3 regions of the Alishewanella sp. WH16-1 genome follow, and region 3 is predicted to be linked to each of the others. Evidence: predicted binding sites of a transcription regulator. Region 3 holds the regulator's gene; each other region holds the start of a gene.
What was found. Region 3 encodes FNR, which switches genes on or off when oxygen is low (the NO sensors DNR and NnrR bind a similar motif). Its sites were predicted from a motif close to TTGATCTAGATCAA; they were not measured.

Region 1 (6,228 bases), on a different contig from region 3:
CATTCTGGCCGATCGCTATCCGGCGCGTAACCTCTGGTTGCTACTGATGCTTAGCTGTATACCAGCATTAACCATATTACCCTGGGTTGAAAGCTACACGGGCTATTTGTTGCTCGGTCTTTGGTTCGGTTTGAGTGGCGTCTCTTTTACTTTCGGTATTCGCTATGTCACCGATTGGTTTGCTTCTCGCCAGCAGGGTTTAGCGATGGGCTTATTTGGTGTCGGTAATGCCGGTGTTGCCATTACCTTTGTGCTGGTACCGGTTATTGTCAACTTCTGGGGCTGGCAGTGGGTAGGGCCAGTGTATGCCTTAGGGCTGGCATTGATGCTGGTGCTGTTCTGGTTGCTCTCGCCAGCTGCCCCAACCTCTGCCGGCCCGCACGCCCCACAGCTGACGCTGGGGCAATTGTTACGCGATGCCAGGGTCTGGCGCTTCTCGCTGTATTATTACTTTGTGTTCGGTGGCTTTCTTGCCTTACTGCTGTGGCTGCCGCAATACTATATGCAGGCCTATCAGATGAACGCACAACAGGCGATGGCCTTTACGCTGTTTTTTGTCGCCACCTCTAGTATGGTCCGCGCCCTGGGTGGCTGGTTTGCCGATCGTTATGGCGGCCGCGCCGTTAACTGGAGCGTATTTTGGGTTTGCCTGGTCTGTCTGTTTTTCCTCAGTTATCCACCCACCACGCTGGTGATTCATGGCCTGGAAAAAGACGTGACGCTGGAAATTGCCGTCAACGTCTGGTGGTTTACCCTGCTGATTTTTATTATCGGTGTGGCACAGGGCTTTGGCCGCGCCAGTGTCTATAAAGTGATTCATGACTACTATCCGCAACATATGGGCGCTGTTGGTGGCTTTGTTGCCGCTATCGGTGGCCTCGGCGGCTGCACTCTGCCGGTGTTATTTGGTCTGGCACAAGATGCACTGGGCATCGTGACCGGCTGCTTTATGATTCTGTATTGGGTGTTGGCACTGTGCATGATCACGATGTTTTTTGCCAATCAGGCGGCGCAATATCAGCAGCGCCTGACTGACGCCCGCAGTAATAATTTTTTATTGGATGAAGACGAATGATGCAGATAACCGATCTGGCAACGGAGCAAAAAATGCTGCCGCTGCTACGCCAGGCCTTTCGGCCAATGTTCTTATTTGGTGCAGCTTTTAGCGCCATCGCCATGCTACTGTGGGGTTTAATTCTGGCTGGTCAGTTAAAAATTCAGCCGGTGGGCCAGGTATTATTCTGGCATAGCCACGAGATGCTGTTTGGTTTTGCCTGCGCCATTGTCATTGGTTTTTTACTGACTGCAGTACAAAACTGGACGTCAATGCGCGCGCCCCACGGCAAAAGCTTGTTGTTGCTAACCTTGCTCTGGCTCAGCGGCCGGCTGTTGCTGCTGTTTGGCCAGAGTTTGCCACTGTGGCTGGTGGCGGCGGTGGATCTCAGTTTTCTGCCATTGGCGGCCTGGCTACTGGCCAAGCCTTTACTAGCAGTAAAACAGTATCGGAATTTGTTTTTTGTCCCGGTCTTGTTGCTACTCACTGCCTGCAACCTGATCATGTATCTTGGGCTTTACCTTGGTCGGTATGACTTACAACAACTGGGCAGCTTAAATGCCATCTGGCTGATCACCCTGCTAATGGCGATTGTCGGTGGCCGGGTGATCCCGATGTTTACCGCTAATGGCACCAAAACCCCAAAAGTGGAGGCGCTGCTCTGGCTTGACCGCGCTGCTTTGGGCAGCCTTTGGCTGATCTTTGTCTTGCATTTTTTCAGTCTGGCGCCGCTGTTACCCGCTAGCCTGTTAAGCGCCCTCTTTGCCCTGAGTGCGCTGCTGACCGCTATCCGCTGCGCGCGCTGGAAAATCTGGCTGACCTTCAGAGTATCACTGCTGTGGTCGTTACATCTGGCTTATTGGTTTATCCCGCTGGGCCTGGCGTTATTTGCGTTACGTTATGCCGGCTTTGCCATCAGCCAGAGTATCGCACTGCATGCGTTAACGGCTGGCGCCATGGGATCAATGATTCTGTCGATGATGGCCAGGGTCTCGCTTGGCCACAGCGGCCGGCTGTTACAACCAAAGCAGATTATGGCTTGGGCTTTTCTGCTGGTGGCGCTGGCCGGTATCAGCCGTACCTTACTGATTTGGTTACTGCCAGCGCATACGTTTAGTCTGCTCTGGCTGGGGATTGCTTGCTGGGTGTTGGCCTATGCCTGTTATGTGCTGGTGTACTTACCGGTATTAACCACGCCCAGAGCAGATGGCCGGCCGGGCTAGCCGGCCTTACCCATGAAGGGGTAAAGCTGGTGCCGCTTTGATTTATATCAAGCTGCCGACGCAGTGGACTTCTAAACTTCAGCTATCGCAAGTTTTAGGAAGCCACATTATGAGTCATAGTTACGAAACAAAGCCGCTGGTTTATGCCTGTTCTGGTTGCTCCAATGTGGCGCAACTGGCGAACGATCTAGCCGTGGTGATGGATCGGGAAGGCCTGGCGGAGATGTCCTGTATTGCCGGCGTAGGTGGCAAGGTTAAACAACTGGTTAAGGTCGCGCAATCTGGCCGGCCGATTCTGGCAGTCGATGGCTGCCCGCTAAACTGTGTGAAACAAACCCTGGCCACGGTCGACGTGGTGCCGACCTGGCACCTGGAGCTTACGGCTTTAGGTTATAAAAAGCGCGATCATGAAAACTGTGATCTGGGCGATGCTTACCAGTTGCTGCAAAAAGTGCATAGCGACGTGCTGCCGCAACTGACAAAACAGCAAGGGATCAGGCATTAACGCCGCCGGCATACCGGACAATCAGGATCCACGGTTAACTGAAACTGCTGCCACTGACCGCTTAAGGCATCAAACAACTTTAACTGGTGATACTCGGGTTCACCAACCGCAGCCAGAATCTTTACCGCCGCCAGGGCCTGCATTACTCCCAACACACCGACTACCGGCGACAGGATCCCGGCCTCCATACAACTAAGTTGCTGTTCACCAAAAAAGCGGCTTAAACACTGATAACATGGATCGCCAGGCTGATGCCGTAAACTCAAGAGCTGACCTTCAAAGCGGATAGCTGCGGCTGAAACCAGCGGCACACCGGCGTGAACACAGGCGGCATTGATGGCGTTGCGGGTGCTAAGGTTATCAGTACAGTCCAGCACCAGGCTATAGTCGGGAATCAGTTGTCGTAGTGCGGTTTCATCCAGCCGCTGCGCCAAAGCGGTCAGCTTAATGTCACTGTTTAATTGTTGCAGCTGCTGCATGGCAGTACTGACTTTTGGCTGGCCAATATCCTGCTCGCGATACAGTATTTGCCGCTGCAGATTACTGCGATCAATGTTATCGTCATCCACCAGGGTAAGCTCGCCAACGCCACTGGCCACCAGGTAAGGCGCCGCCGCGCAACCCAGCCCCCCCATGCCAACCAATAGTACTTTGCTGGCTAATAACGCTTCCTGACCACGAAAGTCCAGCGCTGGCAGCATTAACTGCCGGCTGTACCTCAGTGCCTGCTGCGGGTTGAGTATCTCAGTCATCTGCTGTCTCCTGTGGCTGTGGCCGCCGCCATAGCCAAACGGCTACCAGCAACAGGCAACCGGTTATGATGATTTTTATTACCATAGGTACTGTCGACAACCACAGTAGCAGCATACTGGCCAGCATCATGCCAGACGCCAGCCATTTCGCTCGCCGCGACACGGCGCCCTGCTGCCGCCATTGCCGGATCGACGGGCCAAACTGATGATGCGCCAGCAACCACTCTTCAAACTGCGGCCAGCCCTTACCGGCAGCCCAGGCTGACAACAACACAAAAGGCACCGTGGGCAAACCCGGTAACGGAATACCCACGAGGCCCAAAGCCAAACTGCACAGGGCTAATAACCGGTAGCCAGTAGTTTTTAGCATGGTTATTTTAATCCCAACCGTTGCGCCAGTTTATGCAAATTACTGGCATCCAATTGCAGTGCCCGCGCTGCCTTCGACCAACATTGTTGATGTTGCTGCAGAGCCTGCAGAATCAATTGCTGCTGTAACTGATTTACTGCCTCTTTCAATCCCTGAGCCGGCAAGATTGTCGGTGCCGGCGACAACGGCGCCCTTAGCGTTTGCGGCAAGTCCAGTAACTCTGGCTGCAGGATCACGATATCACTGCGCTGTGCGCCCTGGCTGAGTGCCTTAATTGCCGCCCGGCTGATCACATGCTCCAGCTCGCGGATATTGCCGGGCCAGTTATAACCCAGCAGCGCCAGCTCAGCGGCCGGCGCCAGGCGCAAACTGCGTAAACCCAGCCGGCTGCGGTTTTGCTCTAAAAAATGCCCGGCCAGTAACGGCAAATCTTCGCTGCGTTCACGAAGCGGCGGAATGGGGATCGGATACACCGATAAGCGGTGATAGAGATCAGCGCGAAATTCGCCCTGCTTGACCTGTTGCTGCAAATCACGATTGGTCGCTGCCACCAGCCGCACATTAACCCGCTGTAGCTTATCCGAGCCCAGGCGTTGAATTTCGCCGTTTTGCAGCACGCGCAGTAATTTCGCCTGCACTGATAACGGCAATTCGCCCACTTCATCCAGAAATAAGGTGCCGCCATCGGCGGCATCGAAACGGCCAGCGCGCTCACTCAAAGCGCCGGAAAAGGCACCTTTGCTGTGCCCGAATAATTCACTTTCGGCCAGACTTTCCGGCAGGGCGGCACAGTTCACATAGATCATCGGTTTGTCCGCACGCCCGGAGCGACGGTGTAACTGACGGGCAAACAGCTCTTTACCAACCCCGGTTTCACCAAGCAGCAACACCGGTAACTCTGAGCTGGCCACCACATCCAACTCCTGCAAAATGCGTTGCAGTGCCGGACTCTGGCCAATAATTTCATACTGTTGCGCGCCAGCAGTACTGGTACCTGCTGCCGGTAGCTCGCCCTGACGTAAGGCACGATTGGCCTGCTCCAACTCGGTAATGCGAATGGCGGCCTCTACCAGCAAACTGAGTTGCTGTAACTGTAAAATGGCCAGCGCATCAAAACTGGCCGGCGACAGGGCGTCCAGCGTTAAGGCGCCCCAGCAGCGTCCTTCAACGTATAACGATACGCCCATACAATCATGCACCGGCAGCGCTTCACCCGGGGTTTCCGCCAATAATCCATCATAAGGATCAGGCAGCTCGCTGCCAGGTGGAAAGCGCACCGGCTGGCGGCTGGCTAAAATAGCCGCCAGCCGCGGATGTTGTGCCACCACAAAGCGCCGCCCCAAGGTTTCACGCAATAGTCCCTGCACCGCGACCGGCTTTAACTGTGCTTGCTGCAGCTGCAATAACGCAACAGCACCACAGGCAAAATGATTGCGCAAGGTGTTGACCAGCCGCTGTAAACGCACAGCTGCTGGCAGCTCTGTCACTAAGTCGGCAAATAAGACCGCATCCAACATGGTTGTTTTTACCCTTATGGTGAAACTCACCCGAATCAATTAGGGTTCAATTTACCATTCGCCGCAAAAAACTTATATAAATCAAAGGTGGTAGTTCTGGCATCCCGCTTGCTCTACAAGGATAACCGCCTGCTACAGGCAAACCTTTGATTAGACAGGAGTACGCTATGTTACTGGAACAACCTTTAGGCCAACTGGCCACCCGTATCGCCGGTGCGACGGCCGTCTTCCACCAATTTAAGCTGGATTTTTGCTGCGGTGGTCAGCAAAGCCTCGGTGAGGCCATCGCCAAGCGCGGTTTAAATCAACAACAGGTGTTGGCGGCACTGGAAAAACTACAACGCCAGCCACAGGCCGCTGTTGACTGGCATAGTGAGCCTACGCCAAAACTGGCCGAATATGTACTGACCCGTTTTCATCAACGCCACCGTGAACAACTGCCAGAGTTGATCCGCCTGGCGCGACGGGTTGAAACCGTGCACAGTGACAGCCCACATTGCCCGCATGGTCTGGCCAATCATCTGGCTGATATGCAGCAAGAGCTGGAAAGCCATATGCTAAAAGAGGAGCAGATCCTGTTCCCAATGCTGGTGCGCGGCGTCTATCCGTTCGGCCCAATCAGCGTGATGCTGGAAGAGCATCAGGAGCATGGCGAAGCGCTGGAGAAGCTGGATAAATTGAGCTTTGAACAGCAGTTACCACCCGGCGCCTGTAATACCTGGACCGCACTGTATCTGGGGCTGCGCGAACTGAAAGAAGATTTAATGCAGCATATTTTGCTGGAAAATGAAATTTTGTTTGTCGAAC
Region 2 (6,228 bases), on a different contig from region 3:
AAGACGAGAATTTCTGGCACCAAAGCGGGCGCAGTATTGCCAACCGTAATTTATGGATATCCATTCCGAGCCTGCTCTGCGGGTTCGCGGTCTGGATGATGTGGAGCATCATTAGTGTTCAGATGCTAAATCTTGGGTTTCCGTATTCCGCCTCGGAGCTCTTTACCCTGGCAGCAATCGCTGGCTTAAGTGGCGCGACCTTGCGCATTCCTGCCAGCTTCTTTGTCCGGCTCTGTGGTGGGCGCTATACCATTTTCCTTACCACCAGCTTATTGATGATCCCAGCGTTTGGCACCGGCATCGCACTACAGGATCCCAATACACCGTTCTGGGTGTTTCAGTTGATGGCCTTATTATCCGGCATCGGTGGTGGTAACTTTGCCGCTTCAATGTCGAATATCAGCTTCTTCTTCCCGAAAAAACAGCAAGGTTTAGCGCTGGGCATGAATGCCGGCCTGGGTAACTTTGGTGTCACCACCATGCAGATCCTGATCCCGCTATTTATGACCTTTGGTGCCTTTACCCTGGTCGGTGGCGGTGAGCCGATGATCCTGCAAAAGGCCAGTGGTACCCTGATTGGGAGTATCCCGGCTGGAAGTGAAACCTGGATCCAGAATGGCGGTTTCTTATGGCTATTGCTGTTAATCCCGCTGGCCTTTGCCATCTGGTTTGGCATGAATAACATCAATACTGAAGAGGTAACACCTAAGCTACCGAGCGCCGTCGGTTCCTTCTCCATTCAGCTGGCGATGTACGGCATTGGCTTGATCGCCTCGGTAATTGGTTTATGGCTGATTCTACCGGCCAGTGCCAATGGCTCCGGCTTTAGTATTCCGAAAGAACTGGTATTAGTGCTGGTGCCAATGGCCACAGTACTGGCGCTGAAAGTATTGCCGGGCGCCATCCGTGCCAGTCTGGACCGGCAGTATAAGATTTTCAATAATAAGCACACCTGGGTCATGAGCATTCTGTATGTTATGACCTTTGGTTCCTTTATCGGTTTTGCTGCCGCGCTGCCGTTATCTATCCAGGTGATCTTTGGCTACAGCCACCTGATGGTAGATGGCGTGATGACCCACAACACTCCGAATCCGAATGGTCCCAGCGCCCTGACCTATGCCTGGATCGCCCCCTTTATCGGCGCCTTAATCCGGCCAGTGGGTGGTTGGATCTCAGACCGTTTAGGTGGTGCTCTGGTTACCCAGATCTGTGCCGTGGTGATGGTACTGGCAGCCTTAGGTGCCGCCTTCTTTATGCAGCAGGCTTATCAATCGGCAACACCAGAGCAGTACTTTATGCCGTTCTTCCTGATTTTCCTGCTGTTGTTTGCCGCCAGCGGCATTGGTAATGCATCAACCTTTAAAACCATTGCCGTGGTGTTTCCAAAAGAACAAGCCGGGCCGGTGCTGGGCTGGACCTCTGCCGTCGCCGCCTACGGTGCTTTCTATATTCCACAGGTATTTGGTGAGCAGATCAAAGCCGCAACCCCGGAATATGCGATGATCGGCTTTGCCATCTTCTATGCGCTGTGTCTGGTATTAAACTGGTTCTTCTACCTGCGGAAAAGCGGCGAGTTTTATAACCCATAAACCAGGGTGGCTGGCTTGGGGCGCTGTGGCGCCCCTTATTTTATCAGGCGCTTTTCGGTTGCTGTAAATATTCCGGTAAAAACCGGAAATACACCCCGGTGCCACCTTCGGCGCGGCGCCGGATCATCAGCTCACCTGTCAGATGTTTGCTGCGCTCCTGCATAATCGCCAGACCATAGTGGTTCATCTTCTCAGCCCGCTCTGGGATCCCGACACCATCATCCTCCACCGCCAGCAAAATATGTTTACTGCTATCCTGCTGTAAGCTAATCGTCAGATTCTGACCCTGACTATGGTGAACTGCATTCTGACTCGCTTCACGAATAATTTGCAGTAAATGAATTTCCTCATTCGGTGCCAGCGGAATATTGCTTAACTGATAATCGAGCCGGATTTGCAGCTCCGACTGCTCAGTCAACTGCTGTACCGTCGTTTGCAGTGCACTCAGTAAACCGGCGCCATCGACCTTTAAGCGGAAGGTGGTTAACAGTTCCCGAAGTTGTCGGTACGCGGCATCCAGCCCACTTTTCAATTCAGAAGAGACGTCCTGCATCACCGCCCTATCGTCTTTGGCGATAGCTTTATTTAACCGGGTAACCTGAATTTTCAGGTAGGACAGCGCCTGCGCCAGCGAATCGTGCAGCTCGCGGGCAATCACTGTCCGTTCCTGCATCAATGCCAGCCGCCGCACCTGCTCCTCTTCCGATTTTAAACTCAGCGCCAGCGCCAGCTGATCGGCAATCGCCGTCACCAGCCGCTGCTGCCACAGTAATAATGGCTGTCCGGGTACCAGTCGCACCACCAGGACGCCGTATTGATTGCGATCGCGTTGCAACACAAAATTATGTAGCTGACAATCTGCCCGCAGCGGCTGCTCACTGCTTAAGCAGTCAGCACAGTTTTCAGCAGCACAAGGGTCCTGCCCCTCTGCAGCTTGTACCTGCAGGTACGGCTGATTGCCCTGCTCCGTAAATAAACACAGCTCAATGTCGCTTAACCCGGTGATCTGACGCAGCTCGCCAATAATTTCTGAAAAATCATGATATTCAGTCGTGTGCTCACTGATCCGCTGTGCGGTATTGTAAAGAAACTTCAGGGTAGTATTAGTTTGGGTCAGCTCTGCAGTTTGTTCTTCCACCCGCTTTTCCAGATTGCCATACATATAGCCAATGGCGGTATTCATCTTATTAAAACTGGTCGCCAGCATCCCCAGTTCGTCCGGATGCTGCGGCGTAATCCGATGGGTAAAATCGCCCTGCGCAATGCGGCGGGCACCACGGATCAACTCCTGTAACGGCTCTTCAACCATCACTTTTAACCAGTACATCACGATAATTGACAGCAGAATGGTCGCCAGTACCGCTATCACCTGTACCGAGCGAAAGGTTTTCACTTTACTTTCAGCATCTTGTTGAATTATCAACACCAACTCATCCAGCAAACGCACCTGCTCTGTCAGTTGCTGTTCCAACAACGGCAAGGCCTGGCTATCGCCGAACTGAGTCGCCAGTTGCAACCAATGCTGCTGTGCCGTTTGGTACTTCTCTGAAATCTCTGGTTGGTTTAAAAAGCGTTTAAATACCGGATGCTGCCAGCTATAGGAGAATTGCTGTAACGCCTGCTGCAGTTTTTGCTGATCCTGCTGTTGATGTAACCAGGCCAGCCGGTAGCTTTGCATCCGCAGCGAGCCGGCAACATTAACTGCATACGCATCGCTGTCAGCCTTATCCGACAACCAATACGACACCATCATCGTTGATAACGCCAACGCCACGATACAGGCCAGAGCGATATTGATCCGGGTAACAATTGAAAAGGTGCGCATCTGAAACTCCCACTACTATCTGTTCTAAGCTTAACCCGCCAGCGCCTTTCCTGCAGAAAAATCCGCTTACCAAATCTACGGGGATACTTGGGCTACCCCCTTTTCCCCAGCCAGAGTACACCTTCAGACAAAGTGAGTAGGCCCGCTCAGTCAAGGCTTGTATTTTCAAGCATTTAACCAATAACCACACTACCACCTTTGGGGTATTTTTCTTAATTTTCAGCAATTTAGACGCATGGCAACCTTGATCTGAATCAAGCAGAATTAGGCGGTAGTTTCTATAGTGTGCTTACTGAAAAAGCAAAAACGCTGTTCATGCAGGACAGGACCAGGAGTCAAGTATGAGTCATCTGTTAGATAAACTGCGGTTTTTTAAGACCCGCAAAACGCCCTTTGCCAATGGCCACGGGGTGACCACCAATGAGGACCGGACCTGGGAGCAAGGCTACCGGCAACGCTGGCAGCACGATAAGGTGGTACGTTCCACGCACGGTGTAAACTGTACCGGCTCTTGTAGTTGGAAAATCTATGTCAAAGACGGCCTGGTCACCTGGGAAACCCAGCAAACAGACTATCCGCGTACCCGTCCGGATCTGCCAAACCATGAACCCCGTGGCTGTCCGCGTGGCGCCAGCTATTCCTGGTATATCTACAGTGCCAACCGGCTGAAATATCCGAAAGTGCGGCAGCAACTGATGAAGCTGTGGCGTGAAGCCCGGGTGCAGCATAAAGATCCGGTGAAAGCCTGGGAATCAATCGTCAGCGATCCGCTAAAAGCCAAAAGCTACAAAGAACGCCGCGGTTTGGGCGGCTTTGTCCGTGCCAGTTGGGATGAGGTAAACGAGCTGATTGCCGCTTCTAACGTTTACACCACTAAAACCTATGGTCCTGACCGGGTGACCGGTTTCTCGCCGATCCCAGCAATGTCGATGGTGTCCTACGCCGCCGGTGCCCGTTACCTGTCGCTGATTGGCGGTAACTGTTTAAGCTTTTACGACTGGTACTGCGACTTACCCCCAGCCTCACCGCAAATTTGGGGCGAGCAAACCGACGTACCAGAATCCGCCGACTGGTATAACTCGAACTACATTATTGTTTGGGGCTCGAACGTGCCACAAACCCGGACCCCGGATGCGCACTTCTTAACTGAAGTTCGCTACAAGGGTACCAAAACCTGTGTTATCACCTCCGACTACTCCGAAGCGTCGAAATTTGGTGATACCTGGCTCCACCCACGTCAGGGTACCGATGCAGCCCTGGCCATGGCCTTTGGTCATGTCATTCTAAAAGAATTCCACGTCAACAACCCCAGTGCCTACTTCACCGACTACGTGCGTCGTACTACCGATATGCCGATGTTGGTACTTTTGGAGGAACAAAACGGGGTGCTAACCACCGGCCGCTTCCTGCGCGCGGCCGATCTGGTGAATAACCTGGGTGAAGACAATAACCCGGACTGGAAAACCATTGCCATCAACAAAGATGGTCGCCTGACCAGCCCGAATGGCGCCATCGGTTATCGCTGGGGCCAGGCCGGTAAGTGGAACCTGGAGCAAAAAGATAAAGACGGTGAGCTGGAGCTGCAACTGAGCTTAAAAGACAACAGTGACGAACTGGTGGATGTTGGCTTCCCATATTTCGGTGGTGCGCCACACGAGTATGAATACTTCCAGCATACCGAACATGCCGACGTGCAGATGCGTAAAATTCCGGCAAAACGAGTGGAGCTGGCTAACGGTGGTACCGCACTGGTCGCCACAGTATTCGATCTGATGCTGGCACAGTACGGCGTGGATAACGGTATTAATGATCCAAACCGCGCCCAGGCTTACACCGATAACGTGCCTTATACCCCAGGTTGGCAAGAAGCCATTACCGGCGTGAAACCGGATGACGTGATTCGGGTCGCGCGTGAATTCGCCCGTAATGCCGATAAAACCCGTGGTCGCTCGATGGTCATCGTCGGTGCCGCACTGAACCACTGGTACCATATGGATATGAACTACCGTGGCCTGATCAATATGCTGATGATGTGCGGCTGTATCGGTCAGAGTGGCGGCGGCTGGGCCCACTACGTCGGCCAGGAAAAGCTGCGGCCACAAACCGGCTGGACGCCACTGGCCTTTGCGCTGGATTGGCAACGGCCACCACGCCATATGAACGGCACCTCGTTCTTCTATAACCATTCCAGCCAATGGCGTTACGAAAAGCTGGATATGACGGAAGTCATTTCGCCGCTGGCCAATAAAGACAAATGGTCTGGCAGTATTGTCGACTATAACAGCCGCGCTGAACGCATGGGCTGGTTACCTTCAGCACCACAACTGGGCACAAACCCGCTAAAACTGGCAGCGGAAGCGAAAGCCGCCGGCAAAGAGCTGAAAGACTATGTGGTGGAACAGCTAACTTCACGCAATATTAAGTTTGCCTGTGAGCAGCCGGAAAATCCGCAAAACTTCCCACGCAATATGTTTATCTGGCGCTCTAACCTGCTGGGTTCCAGCGGTAAAGGCCATGAATATATGCTGCGGCACTTACTGGGCACCAAACACGGCTTGCTGGGTAAAGACTTAGGCGGTTTTGGCGGTAAAAAACCGGAAGATGTGGAATGGACCGATCAGCCAGCCGAAGGCAAAGTCGATCTGTGGGTGACGCTGGATTTCCGCATGTCTACCACTTGCCTGTATTCCGATATCGTGCTGCCAACGGCTACCTGGTATGAAAAAGACGATATGAATACCTCGGATATGCATCCGTTTATTCACCCGTTAACCGCAGCCATTGACCCGGTGTGGGAAGCGCGCAGTGACTGGG
Region 3 (6,228 bases):
GTGATGATGCTGGCCTTCGCACTGTACTTTGGCGAATACACGGGTATCGAAGCCTCGCATGAAGGCTATCTGCGTTGGATCAGTATGCTGTTGACCATACCGGTGCTGCTCTATGCCGCCAAACCTTTCACTCTCAGTGCCTGGCGCAGCATTAAAGCCAGGCAGATGAATATGGATGTGCCGGTTAGTCTGGCGCTCTGGTATACCTTTTTCGCCTCGTCTTATGCCACGCTGTTTCATACCGGTGAAGTCTATTTTGAATCGGTCTGTATGTTTACTTTTCTGCTGCAGTTGGGTAAGTTTTTTGAATACCGCGCCCGGGCCCAGGCACGAGAGGCCACCAGCAACCTGCTAAAGATTATGCCGGTCACCGCCACTTTATTAACTGAGCAGGGCCCAACCAGTGCCTCGGCGCGCCGGTTGCAACCTGACGATCTGATCCTGGTCAAAGCCGGCGAAACCCTGCCAGCTGATGGTATCGTCACAGAGGGGCAAAGCTCGGTTGATGAATCGATGCTAACCGGTGAATACCGGCCCATTAGTAAAGGGCCCGGCGATACAGTACTGGCAGGCAGTATCAATCATGATGGTTTGCTGAAAATTCGCGTTAGCGAGGCCTTGGCACACTCCCGCCTGGGCCAGATTATCCAGTTGCAGCAGCAGACGCTAAATCAAAAACCGCGGTTGGTGGAAAAAACTGACCAGCTGGCAAAATACTTTGTCGAACGCTTACTGGTAATAGCGGTATTGACCTTTGGTTTATGGTATTTCTGGTGGAACCCGGACCGGGCATTCTGGGTTACCTTGTCGGTCTTAGTTGCCACCTGCCCTTGTGCACTCAGCCTGGCAACCCCCACCGCTATTACCTGTGCCTTAGCACGCTTAAACCGTCAGGGGATCCTGATTAAAAATTCTCAGGCGCTGGAAACCTTGCCAGAAATCAGCCATATCGTGTTCGATAAAACCGGTACCCTTACCGAAGGCCAGTTTAGTGTCTGCCAGGTCACCTTACTCAGTACGCAATACGGTGAAGCTGAGGTGCTGAATTTCATTGCCAATCTGGAGCGCTATTCCGAGCATCCCATCGCCCGGGCCTTTGCTCCGTATCTGACCGAACCATTGCAACTGCAGCAGGTGAGCGTCGCCGTTGGCGCTGGGATCAGTGGCAGCTGGCAACAACGACAGCTTAAAGTCGGCAGTGCGGCGTTTTGTCAATTGAGCGAAGTCAGCAATGCGATGGTATATCTGGTGATCGATGGCGAGCCGATTGCTGCGGTAGAGCTGAGTGATCAGATCCGGGCGGAAGTGCCGGCACTGGTCGCCAAACTGCAGCAACAGGGTTATCGTTTAGGCATGTTGACCGGCGACAGCTCTGAGCAAGCAGAGCAGATCAGCCAGCAGCTGCAGTTAGATTTTATGGTAAAGGGCTGCTCGCCAGAGCAAAAAGTCGCGCAGATCCAGCAACTGATTGCCGATGGCCATAAAGTCTTAATGCTTGGCGATGGCATTAATGACAGCCCTGGCTTTAATGCCGCCCATATCTCTGTCGCCGTGCACTCAGGCGCGGATTTATCAAAAAACCAGGCCGATGTGGTGCTGTTAAAGCCAGATGTCAGCCTGGTATTAGATTTAGTTGCCGGTGGTAAACAAAGCGCCCGTACCATCAAACAAAACCTTGGCTGGTCGGTAGGCTATAATCTGATTATTATTCCATTGGCGGTAGCAGGCTTTGTATCACCTTATATTGCCGTGATTGGTATGTCCTTCAGCTCCTTGCTGGTGGTATCTAACTCGTTAAGGTTACTGAAGAAATGAGCATTATTTATGTACTGATCCCGATTGCCATTTTATTTGTCGCCATCGGTATCTGGATTTTCTTTTGGGCGGTACGCTCAAAACAGTTTGAAGATTTGGAAAAAGAAGGCTTAAGCATCCTGTTTGATGAGGATAAGCAGCAGGTGCAGTCTGACAACCCGCGCCAGCAGCCAAACCATAACAGCCCGTCGCGCCAAGATGAGCCCTGATTTTCTCGCCGCTATACTGATTGGTTTGTTGGGGAGCAGTCATTGCCTGGTAATGTGCGGCGGTATCGCCAGTGCCTTACAACTGAGTGTACCGGCAGAACAACGCCGTCACGGCTGGTACTTTCCATTGTTACTCAGTGCCGGACGCTTAACGACTTACGCCTTGTTCGGCGCCCTGGTTGGCTATTTTGGTATTACGGCGATGCAAGTGACCGGGGCATCCATGCTATGGCTGCGTTTGCTTGCCGGCTTGCTGCTGATTGCCATGGCGCTGTACATTAGCCGGCTCTGGTTTGGTTTAACCCGATTAGAAAAGGTTGGTCAGGGCCTATGGCAGCGGCTACAGCCACTGAGCAAAGCGCTGTTACCACTGGATTCCGCCAGCAAAGCTTACCGCTATGGCCTGTTATGGGGCTTTCTGCCCTGTGGCCTGGTTTACTCCACCTTAAGCTGGAGTCTGGCCAGCGGCAGTGCGCTAAAGGGTGCCGCCCTGATGCTTGGCTTTGGCATCGGTACCCTGCCCGCTCTTCTCGCCGTTGGCAGCGCAGCCAACGCCTTACGTCAGCTCAAAGCAAATATGCTGTTTCGTTATGCGACTGCGGCTATACTGGCTATCTATGGCTTTTATACGATATGGCTTGCTTTGCAGAGGTTAGTTTTTTAAGCTAGCAGTCATATTAGGGACTTTAGGATCCATTCGATGCAACGCTCGGCGATTAATTGTCAGGATTGTGGTTTTAGCCAGCTGTGCCTGCCATTTTCACTTAACGATCAGGAAATGACCAAGCTGGATGACATTATCCAGCGTAAACGCCCGCTGCATAAAGGCGATATTCTGTTTGAAAGTGGCACCGCACTAAAATCGCTGTTCGCCGTGCGTACCGGATCCTTTAAAACCTTTACCCTGACCGAACAGGGTGAGCAACAAATTACCGGCTTCCATTTGCCCGGCGATATTATCGGTTTTGATGCGATCAACACCCAGCAACACGTCAGTTACGCTGAAGCGCTGGAAACCGGAATGATTTGTGAAATCCCGTTCAATAATCTCGAACTGTTATTAGATCAACTGCCCAAATTACGGCAACAAATGATGCGGCTGATGAGCCAGGACATTCAGGCAGATCAGCAAATGTTGCTGTTGTTAAACCGGAAAACTGCCGAGCAAAAACTGGCGACCTTCCTCAATCATCTGGCATCACGCTACGGTAACCGGGGCTTTTCGTCTAAGGCTTTCCGTCTGACGATGACCCGCAGTGATATCGGTAATTATCTGGGCTTAACCGTGGAAACCATCAGCCGTTTGCTGAGTAAACTGCATAAAGATCAGATTATTGATGTCGACGGTAAACTGATTACCATTCTTGATGCGTCGGCACTAAATAATCTGGCAGGGAATTGCTAACCCCCCATATTGATTTCAGTAAAGCAACAACGCCTATTGCGCCGCAACGCCGCTTTAACTTTGTTGCTTGTTTATTGATTTAACACAAAGGCCCCGCTACCAACTCCGGTTATTTTGACTACACTTAGGTGAGTTAGAATGGATAGCCGGAGATATTATGTCGATTTACAACAATGTTTTAGTGGTACTGGATCCAACTACGGAACAGCAAAAAGCGCTGGATCGTGCGCTGGAACTAACCCGCAAACAAGGCGGTAAATTAACGGCCTTTCTGTCGGTATACGAGTTCTCTTACGAAATGACCACCATGTTGTCCGGTGATGAGCGCGAAGCCATGAAACAAGCGGTGATTAAGGATCGTGAAATCTGGCTTAGCAGTTTATTAGCACCGGCAACGGCCGCCGGGCTCGACATTGCGATACAGGTGGTTTGGCACAACAGACCTTTCGAAGCCGTGGTCAAGGCGGTACTGGAGCATAACTTCGACTTAGTCATTAAAGGTACTCATGATCATGACGTACTGAAATCGATGATTTTTACCCCAACTGACTGGCATATTTTACGCAAGTGTCCCTGCCCGGTATTGCTGGTAAAAGAACACGCCTGGCCGGAGCAAGGAAATATTATCGCCGCAGTTAATGCCGGCAGCGAACAAGAACATCATAAATCATTAAATAAACGCGTAATTACTAAAGCGTTACAAATGGCTGAATTGCTGCACGCCAAGGTACATCTGGTCAATGCCTATCCGGGTACGCCGGTTAATATCGCCATCGAAATCCCGGAGTTTAATCCGCAGGAATATAACAGCACTATGCAGCGCCACCATAAAGAAGCCGTCAAGCTGCTCGCCGATGACTATGCGATTCCGGCGGACCAGTGTCATGTGCTGGAGGGTATGCCAGAAGATGTGATCCCGAAACTAGCGCGGAAGCTGGATGCGGAAATGGTATTAATTGGTACCATCGGCCGAACCGGTTTATCGGCTGCCATTATCGGCAATACCGCCGAGCATGTGATTGACCGTTTGGACTGCGATGTCTTGGCGTTAAAACCGGAAAACTTTGTCTGTCCGCTGGAGAAATCCTAGAGCAGGATCCTATTCCTCTTTTGCGTAGGCGCACCCTTGGGTATAATGTGCGCCTTTTTTCTGTCTGGTAGTTAATGATGTCTCACGCCGCGCAAGCGAAAGCCCAATACAATCTGAATAAACTGCACAAACGGCTGCGCCGTAACGTTGGCCAGGCCATTGCTGATTTTGGCATGATCAGTGAAGGCGACAAGGTGATGGTGTGTTTATCCGGCGGTAAAGACTCTTATACCCTGCTGGATATTCTGCTGAATCTGCAACAATCGGCGCCAATTAATTTCAGTATTGTGGCGGTGAATCTTGATCAGAAACAACCGGGGTTCCCGGCGCATGTGCTGCCAGAGTATCTGACAGCCATTGGCGTCGACTTTAAAATTGTTACTGAAGATACCTATGCCATCGTCAAGGAAAAGATCCCAGAGGGCAAAACGACCTGCTCGCTGTGTTCACGCCTGCGCCGTGGTATTTTGTACCGCACTGCCAAAGAACTGGGCGCAACTAAAATCGCCCTCGGCCACCACCGCGATGATATGCTGGAAACCTTGTTTTTAAATATGTTTTATGGCGGCAAGATGAAATCGATGCCGCCCAAACTGATCAGTGATAACGGCGAACATATCGTGATCCGGCCTTTGGCTTACTGCAAAGAAAAGGATATCGAAAAATATTCGCAAGCCAAGGCTTTCCCGATTATCCCGTGTAACCTCTGTGGCTCACAGGACGGGTTGCAGCGGCAGGTGGTAAAAGAAATGCTGCAGGACTGGGATAAACGTTTCCCGGGCCGGATTGAAACCATGTTTCAGGCAATGCAGAACATTGTGCCGTCCCATCTGGCCGATAAAACGCTGTTTGATTTTGCGGCGATTAGCAAAGAAAGCGCTCTGCTCAGCGATGGTGATACCGCCTTTGATAAGGTTGCAGTACCTAGCGTACCAGTAGGTTTCGAGCAGGAAGATGACGAGTTAATTGTGCATCAGGCAGTGGAATTAAGCTGAGCGTAACAGGCTACGGCAGCAACACCAGGCCTGCTCAGTTGAGCAGGCTTTTTTATCGCTTAATCTTCCAGTAGACGACGGTTAAAACGAATCATCGCGGTAATTTCTTCGATATATTCATGACCGCGCTCAGAGTAGGCACTCAAACCATGTGCCAGGGCTTCACCACGCAGAGGCCGGTTTTCAGCACGGTGTTGTGCGCGGATCTGCCGCAACTGCTCGTAAGTATGAAAGGTATTCAGATTATAAAAATAACTGCGGATACTGGCTGCCGGACTGTCGAATTTCGCGACCTCGTGAAACTGATCTTCGGCCCGGTTTAGCGGGATCAGGCCACAGCCCTCGCGAAAACACCACTGGCCGAAGAAATTATAACCCTCTATGGCAAAACGGCTGGTGCCCCAGGCAGACTCATTTGCTGCTTGCATTAAGACTAAACTTTCCGGGATCACATCTACCCGCAGTAATAGCTCAGCCAGGGTTTCCTGATCCGTCTCTGCCACGTCTAACTTAAACTCGTCATACAAGCTATACAGAAACGCATATTCCTCAATGCTGAGTCTTAAGTTTTTCTGCTTTTTCTCGGCAATCTCCAGCAGCTGTTCACGTAACCACAATAAACGCTGATTTTCGCGTTTGACATGCGGCCTCAGATAGTCAAAAAACGCTTGTTTCTTGCGATCGACATTCGCGATGGTATTGAAATCAGGTAAC

Region 1: AAY72_RS08210 (putative zinc-binding protein) is a predicted target of FNR. The motif match lies at 2,315-2,328, and genes of this name have one in related genera.
Region 2: AAY72_RS08360 (nitrate reductase subunit alpha) is a predicted target of FNR. The motif match lies at 3,659-3,672, and genes of this name have one in related genera.

What each region holds. Positions count from the first base shown of each region.
Region 1 is NZ_LCWL01000092.1:18,051-24,278, reverse strand. It holds gene AAY72_RS08220 (nitrate/nitrite transporter) at 1-1,075, shown strand, start outside; gene AAY72_RS08215 (NnrS family protein) at 1,072-2,277, shown strand; gene AAY72_RS08210 (putative zinc-binding protein) at 2,387-2,782, shown strand; gene moeB (molybdopterin-synthase adenylyltransferase MoeB) at 2,779-3,534, opposite strand; gene AAY72_RS08200 (YbaN family protein) at 3,527-3,904, opposite strand; gene norR (nitric oxide reductase transcriptional regulator NorR) at 3,907-5,421, opposite strand; gene ytfE (iron-sulfur cluster repair protein YtfE) at 5,589-6,228, shown strand, end outside.
Region 2 is NZ_LCWL01000092.1:57,541-63,768, reverse strand. It holds gene AAY72_RS08370 (MFS transporter) at 1-1,589, shown strand, start outside; gene AAY72_RS08365 (histidine kinase) at 1,633-3,414, opposite strand; gene AAY72_RS08360 (nitrate reductase subunit alpha) at 3,756-6,228, shown strand, end outside.
Region 3 is NZ_LCWL01000003.1:43,024-49,251, reverse strand. It holds gene AAY72_RS00845 (heavy metal translocating P-type ATPase) at 1-1,815, shown strand, start outside; gene ccoS (cbb3-type cytochrome oxidase assembly protein CcoS) at 1,812-2,024, shown strand; gene AAY72_RS00835 (sulfite exporter TauE/SafE family protein) at 2,014-2,688, shown strand; gene fnr (fumarate/nitrate reduction transcriptional regulator Fnr) at 2,725-3,429, shown strand; gene uspE (universal stress protein UspE) at 3,587-4,519, shown strand; gene ttcA (tRNA 2-thiocytidine(32) synthetase TtcA) at 4,597-5,514, shown strand; gene AAY72_RS00815 (glucosaminidase domain-containing protein) at 5,574-6,228, opposite strand, start outside.